3 linked regions of the Zobellia nedashkovskayae genome follow. The protein of the gene in region 2 interacts with the protein of the main gene of each other region in a pairwise test. Links are inferred from orthologs where the notes say so. Each region holds a gene or a part of one and is shown on either strand. Other genes may lie near its edges.

What was found.
Region 1: the proteins of dnaE (region 2) and IWB64_RS05585 interact in binary tests that used the Escherichia coli proteins (3 or more experiments, as listed by UniProt). The link is inferred for Zobellia nedashkovskayae from one-to-one orthologs.
Region 3: the proteins of dnaE (region 2) and IWB64_RS11810 interact in binary tests that used the Escherichia coli proteins (3 or more experiments, as listed by UniProt). The link is inferred for Zobellia nedashkovskayae from one-to-one orthologs.

What each region holds. Positions count from the first base shown.
Region 1 is NZ_JADDXR010000002.1:1,298,898-1,301,855, forward strand. The notes cover bases 117-2,918. They hold IWB64_RS05585 (methionine aminotransferase), read left to right. Parts: upstream 117-839; coding sequence 840-1,997; downstream 1,998-2,918. Other genes in these bases: IWB64_RS05580 (ThuA domain-containing protein), read right to left, coding at 117-728; IWB64_RS05590 (CoA transferase subunit B), read right to left, coding at 2,368-2,918. In the rest of the region: more of IWB64_RS05580, read right to left, coding at 1-116; more of IWB64_RS05590, read right to left, coding at 2,919-2,958. UniProt on the Escherichia coli protein: Shows aminotransferase activity with methionine and histidine as substrates, and to a lesser extent also with phenylalanine.
Region 2 is NZ_JADDXR010000002.1:900,940-906,112, forward strand. Bases 99-5,115 are described here. They hold dnaE (DNA polymerase III subunit alpha), read left to right. Parts: upstream 99-475; coding sequence 476-4,915; downstream 4,916-5,115. Other genes in these bases: IWB64_RS03825 (30S ribosomal protein S16), read right to left, coding at 99-169; trxA (thioredoxin), read left to right, coding at 5,055-5,115. Outside these bases: more of IWB64_RS03825, read right to left, coding at 1-98; more of trxA, read left to right, coding at 5,116-5,173. UniProt on the Escherichia coli protein: DNA polymerase III is a complex, multichain enzyme responsible for most of the replicative synthesis in bacteria. This DNA polymerase also exhibits 3' to 5' exonuclease activity. The alpha chain is the DNA polymerase catalytic subunit.
Region 3 is NZ_JADDXR010000002.1:2,820,537-2,823,624, forward strand. What follows is about bases 106-3,037. They hold IWB64_RS11810 (DNA polymerase III subunit gamma/tau), read right to left. Parts: upstream 2,521-3,037; coding sequence 691-2,520; downstream 106-690. Other genes in these bases: IWB64_RS11800 (alkaline phosphatase family protein), read left to right, coding at 106-343; IWB64_RS11805 (transmembrane 220 family protein), read left to right, coding at 340-702; IWB64_RS11820 (RsmD family RNA methyltransferase), read right to left, coding at 2,973-3,037. In the rest of the region: more of IWB64_RS11800, read left to right, coding at 1-105; more of IWB64_RS11820, read right to left, coding at 3,038-3,088. UniProt on the Escherichia coli protein: Part of the beta sliding clamp loading complex, which hydrolyzes ATP to load the beta clamp onto primed DNA to form the DNA replication pre-initiation complex.

The sequences.
Region 1 (2,958 bases), 400 kb from region 2 along the record:
GTTGCTAAAACCACCATATTTTCTGCGGGACCACGAAGGCTATTATAAAGTTCATCTTTGGTATGCAACCACACTTCTGGCATTCCCTTGGTAATTGGGTGATCTTCTCTAATTTGAATTTGATATTCGCTTTGTGGACCATGAGCACCTGCGCTTCCAGCAGAATCATCCCTGATTAACTCACCGGCATCATTATAATATACATATGGGCCATCTTTTTCGGTACGGTCTCCCCAACCACCCAAACCAATCATTTGGTTATAAGCTCCCCATTCAGGGAACGAATTATCGGCTGCATGAAAAACAACTAACCCACCTCCCGTTTTGATATACTTTTCAAATTTCTTCTGCGTTTCTTCCGGCCATGGTGCAGCATTCCATCCAAAATTACAAATCACCAAATCGTATTTTGAAAAATCCGGACTATACTTTGGATCTGCCTGTGGTTCTTCCTTAGCTTCGGTTTTTGGAAGATTGGCTATTGGAAATTCAGAAATGAACTTATCACCTTTCCACGTAAATGCAGAACGCGCCACCTCAACGGTAAACAAACCCGTGTTCTCCATATCTGTTTTCAACATATACGTAATCTTCGGCCACTCATCATGATTATTTTGACCATCAACAATAAGTGTTTTTATTTTTTTAGATGGAGAGGTTTGAGAGAAAAGAGCATTTGTGACAAAAGTCATCGTAAGCAATAAAATTAAAGTTCGGAAATTACGCATATCAAATATTTTGGATGTATAAATATAAGGGATTGTAGTTAAGATTCTACAAAAAGAAAAAGTATACACTCTATAAAGTTGTAAATTGAAACCTTAACCGAATAGCAACAAATGGCATCTTCTAACATAAAATTTGCTTCCAAACTTCCAAATGCAAAAACTACAATTTTTACAACGGTAGGCAATTTAGCTCGCAAGCACAATGCTGTAGATCTATCTCAGGGCTTTCCTAATTTTAAGGTAGACCAAAAACTCAAAAGCCTTGTTACGCATGCCATGAAAAACGGACATAACCAATATGCTGCCATGCAGGGTTATTATGGCTTACGGGAAATAATTTCACAAAAAATTGAAAAACTCCATAATAGAGCTTATAATCCTGAAACTGAAATTACAGTTACCGTAGGTGCAACACAGGCTATTTTTACAGCCATTACCGCATTCGTGAACAAAGGTGACGAAGTTATTGTACTGAAACCTGCCTATGACTGCTACGAACCGGCCATTGCGCTCAACGGAGGAATTCCTATATATGTACAGTTAGATGCCGATGGTTACCAAGTGGATTGGGAAATTTTCAAAAGCAAAATTTCGGAGAAGACCCGAATGGTTATCATAAACACACCTCATAACCCAAGCGGCCGTGTTTTTTCCAAAGAAGATATGCTTCAGTTACAAGAAATTCTAAAACCCACGAATTGTATCGTTCTAAGTGATGAAGTATACGAACATATTATTTTTGAAGGAAACGAGCACCAAAGTGCATCGCGATTTGAAGATCTAGCACAACGTAGTTTTGTGTGTGCTTCTTTTGGAAAAACCTTTCATGTTACCGGATGGAAAATAGGCTATTGCGTAGCACCCGCAGAGTTAATGAATGAGTTTAGAAAAACACACCAGTTTGCGGTATTCTGTGTAGACCATCCTGTACAACGAGCCATGGCAGCCTATCTTAAGAATGAGGAAAACTATTTAAGCTTACCTTCATTCTATCAAGAAAAAAGAGATTTGTTCTTGGAGGGGTTAAAAGATTCTAGATTTAAATTTAAACCTTCAGAAGGAACCTATTTTCAGCTTTTGGACTATACTGAAATCACAAAAGAAAATGATGAAGATTTTGCAAAACGCTTGATTGTTGATTACAAGTTGGCAAGTATACCTATATCTTCCTTTAATGAGCACAATAGGCAAGATGGTGTTTTACGGTTTTGTTTTGCAAAGAAAAATGAAACTTTAGAACAAGCTTTAAAAATCCTAAAATCACTTTAATTCTTTACTAAAAAAACTTAAAAATAAAGGCACAAAAAAAGCGGCCTTTGGGTGAGCCACTTTCTTTTAATTTCTTTTTCAAAGAATTTTAAAGCATAAATAACTTTCTAGCCAGCATTACTATTCCGCTGAAAAAATCATTTTTGTACACTTGAATCTCTTCTGATGATTGGTTAATTTGGGCTTCCATAGGTTTTAGTTTTGGACAAAATCGAATTTGGGACGCGACTTTCAATTAATAATACTATAAAAATAGTACCTAACCGTCAACTAAAAAAAATCTTGTTGTGAAGCAGCATTAATCTGTTGTGAAGAATCAAATTGGTGATTTTCTCACAAAAATTACGCTAAAAAAATAGGTGGATTTTACTTACAAATTCATTTCGGGTACATCACCATCAACAATCAAAGTGCCCTCCGTAGCTTCCTTAATTTCATCTACAGAAACTCCCGGAGCACGTTCAAGAAGCTTAAAGCCTTTTGGAGTTACTTCTATTACTGCTAGATTAGTAACTATTTTGGTTACACAACCTACTCCAGTAAGTGGTAAACTACACTTTTTTAAAAGCTTGGATTCACCAGCGCGATTGGTATGCATCATGGCCACAATTATATTTTCGGCAGAAGCAACTAAATCCATTGCACCGCCCATTCCTTTAACCATTTTGCCCGGAATTTTCCAATTAGCGATATCGCCGGTCTCAGAAACTTCCATAGCTCCCAAAATAGTGAGGTCTACGTGTTTCCCACGGATCATTCCAAAACTCGTAGCCGAATCAAAGAAAGAAGCTCCATTAAGTGTTGTTATAGTTTGCTTTCCCGCATTTATAATATCAGCATCTTCTTCTCCTTCATACGGAAATGGACCCATGCCCAAAACTCCGTTTTCGCTCTGAAATTCTACATTTATATCATCTCTTACAAAGTTGGCAACCAAGGTGGGAATACCAATGCCTAGGTT
Region 2 (5,173 bases):
CTGCGTCATCTATTTTTAATTCAATAGTAGCAGGGTTAGTGTTTGGGTTATAAATACCCAATTTTTCTAAGAATTTACCATCTCTTTTAGCTCTTGCATCTGCAGCAACTATCCAATAAAATGGTTTTCCTTTTTTACCGTGTCTTTGTAATCTAATTTTAACTGGCATATCACATTAATTTGTAGGGTGCCCGACCCTTGTTATTAATTCTTTTTAAAATCTTCCCTTTAAAAGGGGTGCAAATATAGAATTTCTTTTTGAGGTAATCCTACTTGTTTTAAATAAAATATGACCCGCTTCCATTTTTTTTCAAAGATAAGCGCAATTGAACATAACCTACACGCAATGAACTGTTTGTTCACAAATAATCTACCTCTATATCATTCGTTAATAACTCTTAACAACTCATTGACTTTATAAGTGTTCTTTTTGTTTAATTTTATAGTCTCTTTTCGAGCTCAAACACAAACCTCTATGTACCTTATTTTTGATACGGAAACCACCGGTCTTCCAAAAAACTGGAACGCCCCTTATACCGACACTGATAACTGGCCACGCTGTATACAGATAGCTTGGCAGTTGCATGACGATATGGGCCGATGTATTGAACATGAAGATTACCTAGTGCGTCCGGACGGCTTTAACATCCCTTATGATGCCGAGCAAATTCATGGCATTTCTACGGAATTAGCTGAACAGAAAGGCATTTCACTATCTGAGGTTTTAGAGAAATTTAACATAGCCATGTCAAAAACAAAATTTGTCGTTGGGCAAAATGTTGGTTTTGACTTAAACATTATGGGTGCGGAATTTCACCGTATGGGTGTAGAGAATCCGTTGCAAGAACTTCCTGTTTTAGATACTTGTACTGAGCAAACGGCAAAATTATGTCAAATACCTGGCGGACGTGGTGGCAAATTCAAGCTTCCTACACTAACGGAATTGCATCAATTTTTATTTGGCAAGCCTTTTGGCGAAGCTCACAATGCCACTGCCGATGTTGAAGCAACTACACGTTGCTTTCTAGAGCTCATCCGCAAGCAGCAATATACCGCTGAGCAATTAGATGTTAAACCCGATTATTTCAAGAATTTCTCGGAAGCTAATCCGCAAGAGATTCAGCTCATCGGTCTTAAACATATCAACCTAAAAAAAGCATCGAAAAAAATAGCCGATGCGCTTTGGGATAAAGATACGGGTGGAATTTCCCAAGAAGAAATTAAAGAAAACTTAGCTACACTAGAGTCCGCTAGTTTTTCTCATTTACACAATCATACTCAGTTTTCTATACTTCAGTCCACGATAAGCGTACCTAATTTAGTAGCTGCTGCCGCTAAGGCAAAAATGCCTGCCGTGGCCATGACAGATCACGCGAATATGATGGGAGCCTTCCATTTTGTAAATGGTGTTCTTAATCATAACAAAGGCGTGGTTTCTCGTAACAAAGAAAACTTAAAGCGTTATGAGGCTACCCAAAACGGAACTCTTGAAGAAGGGCAAGAGCCTTTAGATGTATTACCGGAACCGGAATTGGAAATTACCCCTATTATTGGTTGCGAGTTTCAAGTTTGTGAAGACCACACCAATAAATCGCAAAAAGATAACGGGTATCAAATTGTTATGCTTGCAAAAAGCAAAAAAGGATACCTGAATCTGGCGAAAATGTCTTCTATTGCCTTCGTAAGTGGAAAATACTACGTACCGCGGATTGATAAAAAAGTCATAGAGCAGTACAAAGAGGATGTCATGGTCCTTACTGGAAACCTATATGGTGAGGTACCAAGCAAAGTATTAAATATTGGTGAGCATCAAGCAGAAGAGGCTTTAATCTGGTGGAAAGAAACCTTTGGTGACGATTTATACATAGAAATCATGCGCCACGGTCAAGAAGATGAAGACCGGGTAAACCAAGTATTGATTCAATTTGCCAAAAAACATAATGTAAAACTAGTAGCCACCAACAACAATTACTACGCAGAAAAAGAAAATGCACATGCGCATGATATTCTTTTGTGTGTTAAAGATGGTGAAAAACAAGCTACACCAATTGGTCGTGGTCGCGGGTATAGATACGGATTGCCTAACCAAGAATACTACTTCAAGTCTTCGGACCAGATGAAGGAGCTATTCAAGGACATTCCAGAAGCAATCATCAATATTCAAGAAATTGTAGACAAAGTTGAAACGTTTACACTAGCCCGAGATGTATTATTACCTGCTTTTGATATTCCAGAGGAATTTCAATTTGAAGAAGATAAACTAGACAATGGCAAGCGTGGTGAAAACAAATTTTTACGCCACATTACCTACGAAGGTGCCAAAAAAAGATATGGTGAAATAACACCCGAAATTGATGAGCGATTAGACTTTGAGCTTAAAGTAATTGAAAAAACCGGTTACCCTGGTTATTTCTTGATTGTGGAAGATTTCATTAGGGCCGCAAGAGCAATGGATGTTTCCGTAGGTCCTGGGCGTGGATCTGCAGCAGGTTCTGCTGTTGCTTACTGTTTATGGATTACCAATTTAGACCCAATTAAGTACGATCTGCTTTTTGAGCGTTTCTTGAATCCGGATCGTGTGTCTATGCCCGATATTGATATTGACTTTGATGACGAAGGGCGTGGTCGTGTTATGGACTATGTAATCGACAAATATGGTTCAAATCAAGTAGCACAGATTATCACTTATGGTACCATGGCTGCTAAATCTGCCATTAGAGATACGGCTCGTGCGTTAGATTTGCCTTTGCAAGATTCAGATCGCATGGCGAAGCTAATACCCGATATGTCTAAGCTGAAAAAGATAATTGGGGTCGATGAAAAAATCTTAAGAGCGAAATTTAGGGCAGAAGATTTAGTGAAGATTAATGAACTTTTGGCAATTTCTGAGGGCGATGGTCCTGAAGCAGAAACATTGAATCAAGCTTATATTCTTGAAGGGTCTGTTCGTAATACAGGAATACACGCTTGTGGAGTTATTATTACACCTGATGATATTACGAAGTTCGTTCCGGTAGCTTTGGCCAAAGATTCTGAAATGTATTGTACCCAATTTGATAACTCGGTCGTAGAAGATGCCGGTTTATTAAAAATGGATTTCTTGGGATTAAAGACGCTAACCTTAATTAAGGATACCGTTAAAATCGTAAAAGCCAAACACGGAGTTGAGTTAGACCCAGAGAATTTTCCGTTAGATGATATAAAAACATACGAGCTCTTTCAAAGAGGAGAAACTGTTGGCGTGTTCCAATATGAATCTCCTGGAATGCAGAAACACATGAGGGCGTTAAAACCTACCGTTTTTGCAGATTTAATCGCCATGAACGCCTTGTATCGTCCTGGTCCGATGGAATACATACCAAGTTTCATTGCTCGTAAACATGGTACTGAAGAAATTGTTTATGACCTTGAAGCCTGTGAAGAATATTTAGCAGAAACCTATGGTATTACCGTATACCAAGAGCAAGTGATGCTACTATCGCAAAAATTGGCCGACTTTACAAAAGGTGAAGCCGATGTCTTGCGTAAGGCGATGGGTAAAAAACAAAAGCACGTACTAGATAAAATGAAGCCAAAGTTCATTGAACAAGCTTCTGCCAAAGGACATGCCGTTGATAAATTAGAGAAAATTTGGAAGGATTGGGAAGCATTTGCGGCCTATGCCTTTAACAAATCCCACTCCACCTGCTACGCTTGGATCGCATACCAAACCGCATATTGCAAGGCCCACTACCCTGCCGAATATATGGCTGCGGTATTGAGCAATAATATGAACGACATTAAGCAGGTAACATTCTTCATGGAGGAATGCAAACGTATGGGGCTTGATGTTCTAGGACCAGATGTAAATGAATCCTACTACAAATTTGCGGTAAACGATGCCGGTGCTGTTCGTTTTGGAATGGGTGCCGTTAAAGGAGTTGGTCGTGGCGCAGTAGAAACCATAGTTGAACGTAGAAAAGATGAAGACGGTCCGTTTAAGTCTGTTTTTGATTTCGCAAAGCGAATAGATTTACGTGCCGCCAATAAAAAAGCATTCGAAAGTTTAGCTGTTGCCGGCGGGTTCGATTCTTTTGGAGATACCCATAGAGCCCAATATTTTCATGATGAGGGCGATGGAGTCACATTTTTAGAAAAAACAATAAAGTATGGCGCCAAATTTCAAGAAAGCGAAAACTCTAGTCAAGTGAGCCTTTTTGGCGAGGCTAGTGATGTACAAATACCAGAACCCGTTGTGCCACCTTGCGAGGAATGGGGTACTATGGAAAAACTACGTCGTGAAAAAGAAGTGGTAGGTATTTATATTTCTGGCCATCCTTTGGACGATTTTAAAACAGAAGTAAATGCCTTCTGTAATGCTTCACTTTCCGATTTAAACAATCTTGAAACCGTTGTTAATCGTGAATTAGCCTTTGCCGGAGTTATTACGGATGTACAGCATCGTGTGTCCAAAAACGGAAAGGGCTGGGCACTTTTCACTGTAGAAGATTATACAGAATCATTTGAATTCAGGATTTTTGGTGAAGAATACCTAAGGTTCCGCCACTTCCTTATGATTAATTCATTTGCCTACATTAAAGTTTTTGTCAAAGATGGATGGACGAACAGGGATACCGGCAAAAAAGGAGACCCTCGTATTCAGTTTAATAGTTTTATGTTACTTCAAGAGGTAATGGAAACCTATGCCAAAAAACTTACAATCAAACTAAATATTGATGATTTAAAGGAAGAAAATATTCACCAATTAAAAGAAACCATTGTTTCTCACCAAGGCAACCACCCTCTTAACTTCATAGTATATGAAATGGAAGAAGAGATAAAAGTAAGCCTAACGAGTAGAAAACAAAAGGTTCAGATAAGCAGCGAGCTATTAGCAACCCTAAAAGAAAACGAGGTACACTATAAACTGAACTAGGCTAACCTCTTATATGTCCAATACCAATTTTAACCCTATAAATTACATTGATAGCACAATAGCTAAAAGCAATGTATCGTTAGTAAGGAAACAGGCATATATTTGACTAACTTTGTACAATATTTAAAAACAGAAAATCATGGCATTAGAAATAACAGACGCTACTTTTGACGAAGTAGTATTAAAAAGTGACAAACCAGTAGTAGTTGATTTTTGGGCAGCATGGTGTGGACCATGTAGAATGGTAGGCCCTATCAT
Region 3 (3,088 bases), 1.9 Mb from region 2 along the record:
TTTCTGGTTGGATGACGCTAAAGCACCGGACTATGCTCGCATGGTTGATATTCATAAGAAACCAGGTTATGACCCTGTAGAAATGTTGACGAATCCTAAGGATAAGTTAGTAATGGCGAAGGTTGTTGCTATGTTGCTTAAGAAGAAAATGGGGTTCAGGACGGTAATGAATATAATTCCGTTGGATGCAACCTTAGTAAAAGGTTCGCACGGGAGAATACCGGAAGACAAAGCAGATTTTCCTATCTTGATTACAGATCAAATTAACAGTGTCTTTAATGATGATATTAAAGCGACTGATGTATATAGTATCTTGAAGAAACACGTAACCGAAGAAGAATGAAGTCTTTCTTTAAAATAGTAGGTTCTGTATTTGCAGTTCTTTTTACTTGGGCGGCATATCTACAATATAACGACCCAGATGCTACTATTTGGTTTATTATTTATGGCTTAGCTGCTTTTATATCGGTTCTTTTTGTGGTAAACCGTTTACCGTTTTTGATAACAATTTTTTCCTTTCTATTGGCAGCGGCAGGTGCTTATAGTCAATGGCCTGCACAATTTCAAGGTTTTACTATTGGAGAAGGAGATATAGAGAATATTGAACGCGGTAGAGAAGCTTGTGGTTTGCTAATTATAGCAGTGGTAATGCTGTTGTACGCTCTACGAATTCGTTTTGTAAAAAGGGGATTAAAGATCTAAATCAAAAGTTTTTCTAAGCAAATCTATAGCAGGATTCTTCTCCCTAAGTTTTTCATATTTTTCCTCAGGTGTAAACGCGAATTTTTTAGCTATTTTTTCGTTAACCGTAATCTTAAGTTCAATGAAATAATTGTTGAGATTTTTTCTTAAGTGTTCCATAAGGCCATATTGCTCTCGCTCAATTTCCTTTTTCATTGTTTCGTTAGGCAATTCGATCCAAATGGTTTTGTCTTGAACTAACTTGGGTATATCTACGCTAAGGTTGGATGCTAGTATTTTCTTACCATCTATATCGATTTTATGAACAAAATCGGCCCAATGTTTTTGCATAGCCTCTTCGGTAAAGGCATCTTTAGGAAGTTTACTTTCGTCAATAGTATCATCTTTACGGCTTAGCTCATGCTCTTTCTTTGCTTTTAGACTAGAAATAGAGAGTCCAGAAACCCTTTTTCCACCACCAATGTTAATTTTATTTACCGGAGCGGGTTCGGATTTAGGTGTTTGAGTAGTCTCTTTTGCCTTAGGTTCGGCAACTGCTAAAGAGTTTGATGATTGTTTTGTCTCCTCTGCCTGATAATTTGTGGCTTCCTGTTTTTTAACTTCAACAGGTGCTGGAGTAGCTGATTTTGTATGACCTGGAGAAGTTGTGGTTTCCTCGGAAGTTTTTTTAACAGAGCCATTTCCTCTAAAAAAGGATGCAGGTGCAATAAAATCAATAGTAGAACCGTCTAGGACGTCAGATTCAGAGTTTTTTTTTTCGGCCTCAAATCCAATTGAAGCTAATTTCATTAAAGTAAGTTCTACCAGCAATCGTTGATTTTTACTGGTCTTGTACTTTAAATCGCAGTCATTGGCTATGTTCAAAGCTTGCATAAGAAGCTGCATGGAGGTCTTTTTAGATTGCTCTAAATAGTTCTGTTTAGCTACATCACCTACTTCCAACAAATTAATGGTGTCTTGATGTTGACAAACCATTAGGTCTCTGAAATGGGAAGCTAAGCCACTTATAAAATGATGTCCGTCAAAACCTAATGACAAGGTTTTGTTGAACAAAAGTAGTAACTGTGGAATGTTGTGCTCTAAAATAAAATCTGTTGCTGAGAAATAAGTATCGTAATCTAGAACGTTTAGGTTTTCGGTTACGGCTTTTCTTGTAAGTTCTTTTCCTGAAAAACTAACAACCCTATCAAAAATAGAAAGGGCGTCTCTCATGGCGCCGTCGGCTTTTTGAGCTATGATATGCAAAGCATCATCATCTGCAACTATACCTTGGTTTTCGGCTATGTACTTCAAATATAGGGCAGCATCCTTAACTGTAATTCGTTTGAAATCAAATATTTGACAACGAGAAAGTATCGTTGGGATTATTTTATGTTTTTCAGTGGTGGCCAGGATGAAAATAGCATGCTTTGGGGGTTCTTCAAGTGTTTTTAGAAAAGCATTGAAGGCAGATTGTGAGAGCATGTGCACCTCATCTATAATATATACTTTGTATTTGCCAACTTGGGGAGGTATGCGTACCTGGTCAATAAGACTACGAATATCATCTACAGAGTTATTAGAGGCAGCATCAAGCTCAAAAATATTGAATGCAAAATCTTCATCTTCACTTTCTGTTCCGTCGGAATTTATTTGTTTGGCAAGAATACGCGCGCAGGTAGTCTTACCAACACCCCTGGGGCCACAAAATAAAAGGGCCTGTGCCAAATGATTATGTTCAATGGCGTTGGTTAGGGTATTAGTAATGGCCTGTTGCCCCACAACATCCTTAAATGTCTGAGGTCTATATTTACGTGCCGATACAATAAAAGGTTCCAAAAAAAACTAGGGTTTAGTATTTACGTCAACTCAATTATACAAATATAAATATAGGAATGATAAGAGCCTTTTTTTTCGAAGGGATAAAGTCTTTATTTATCAACAATTGTACTAATTTAGCACGTTAAGCAGGTCTCCTTATCGCTGCCGTGAAAACGGGAGAGGAAAGTCCGGACACCATAGTGCAGCATAGCGGGTAACGCCCGTCGTCCGTTTATCGGAAAGGACAAGTGCAGCAGAAAGTATGTACAGGTAATGCTGTAGTGAAACCAGGTAAACTCTATGCGGTGAAACGTCATGTAAATCGGTGCTTGAGGGCTGTACGCTCGAGCCGAAGGGTAGGCGGTTTGATACTAATAGTAATGTTAGTACTAGATAAATGATAGGGGAGTCCTCAGGGACTTAACAGAATCCGGCTTATGGGCCTGCTTTTTTTATTCTGATTATGGGTTTTAGTCTTCGCTAGGATTTGCGAATAAGCTAAAAATACTACCTCCATATTTTCGCTTTTCAACAAAATTGTCCAGATGAGATAAGTCCATTTGGCTAGCATGTTCTATTACCAGTA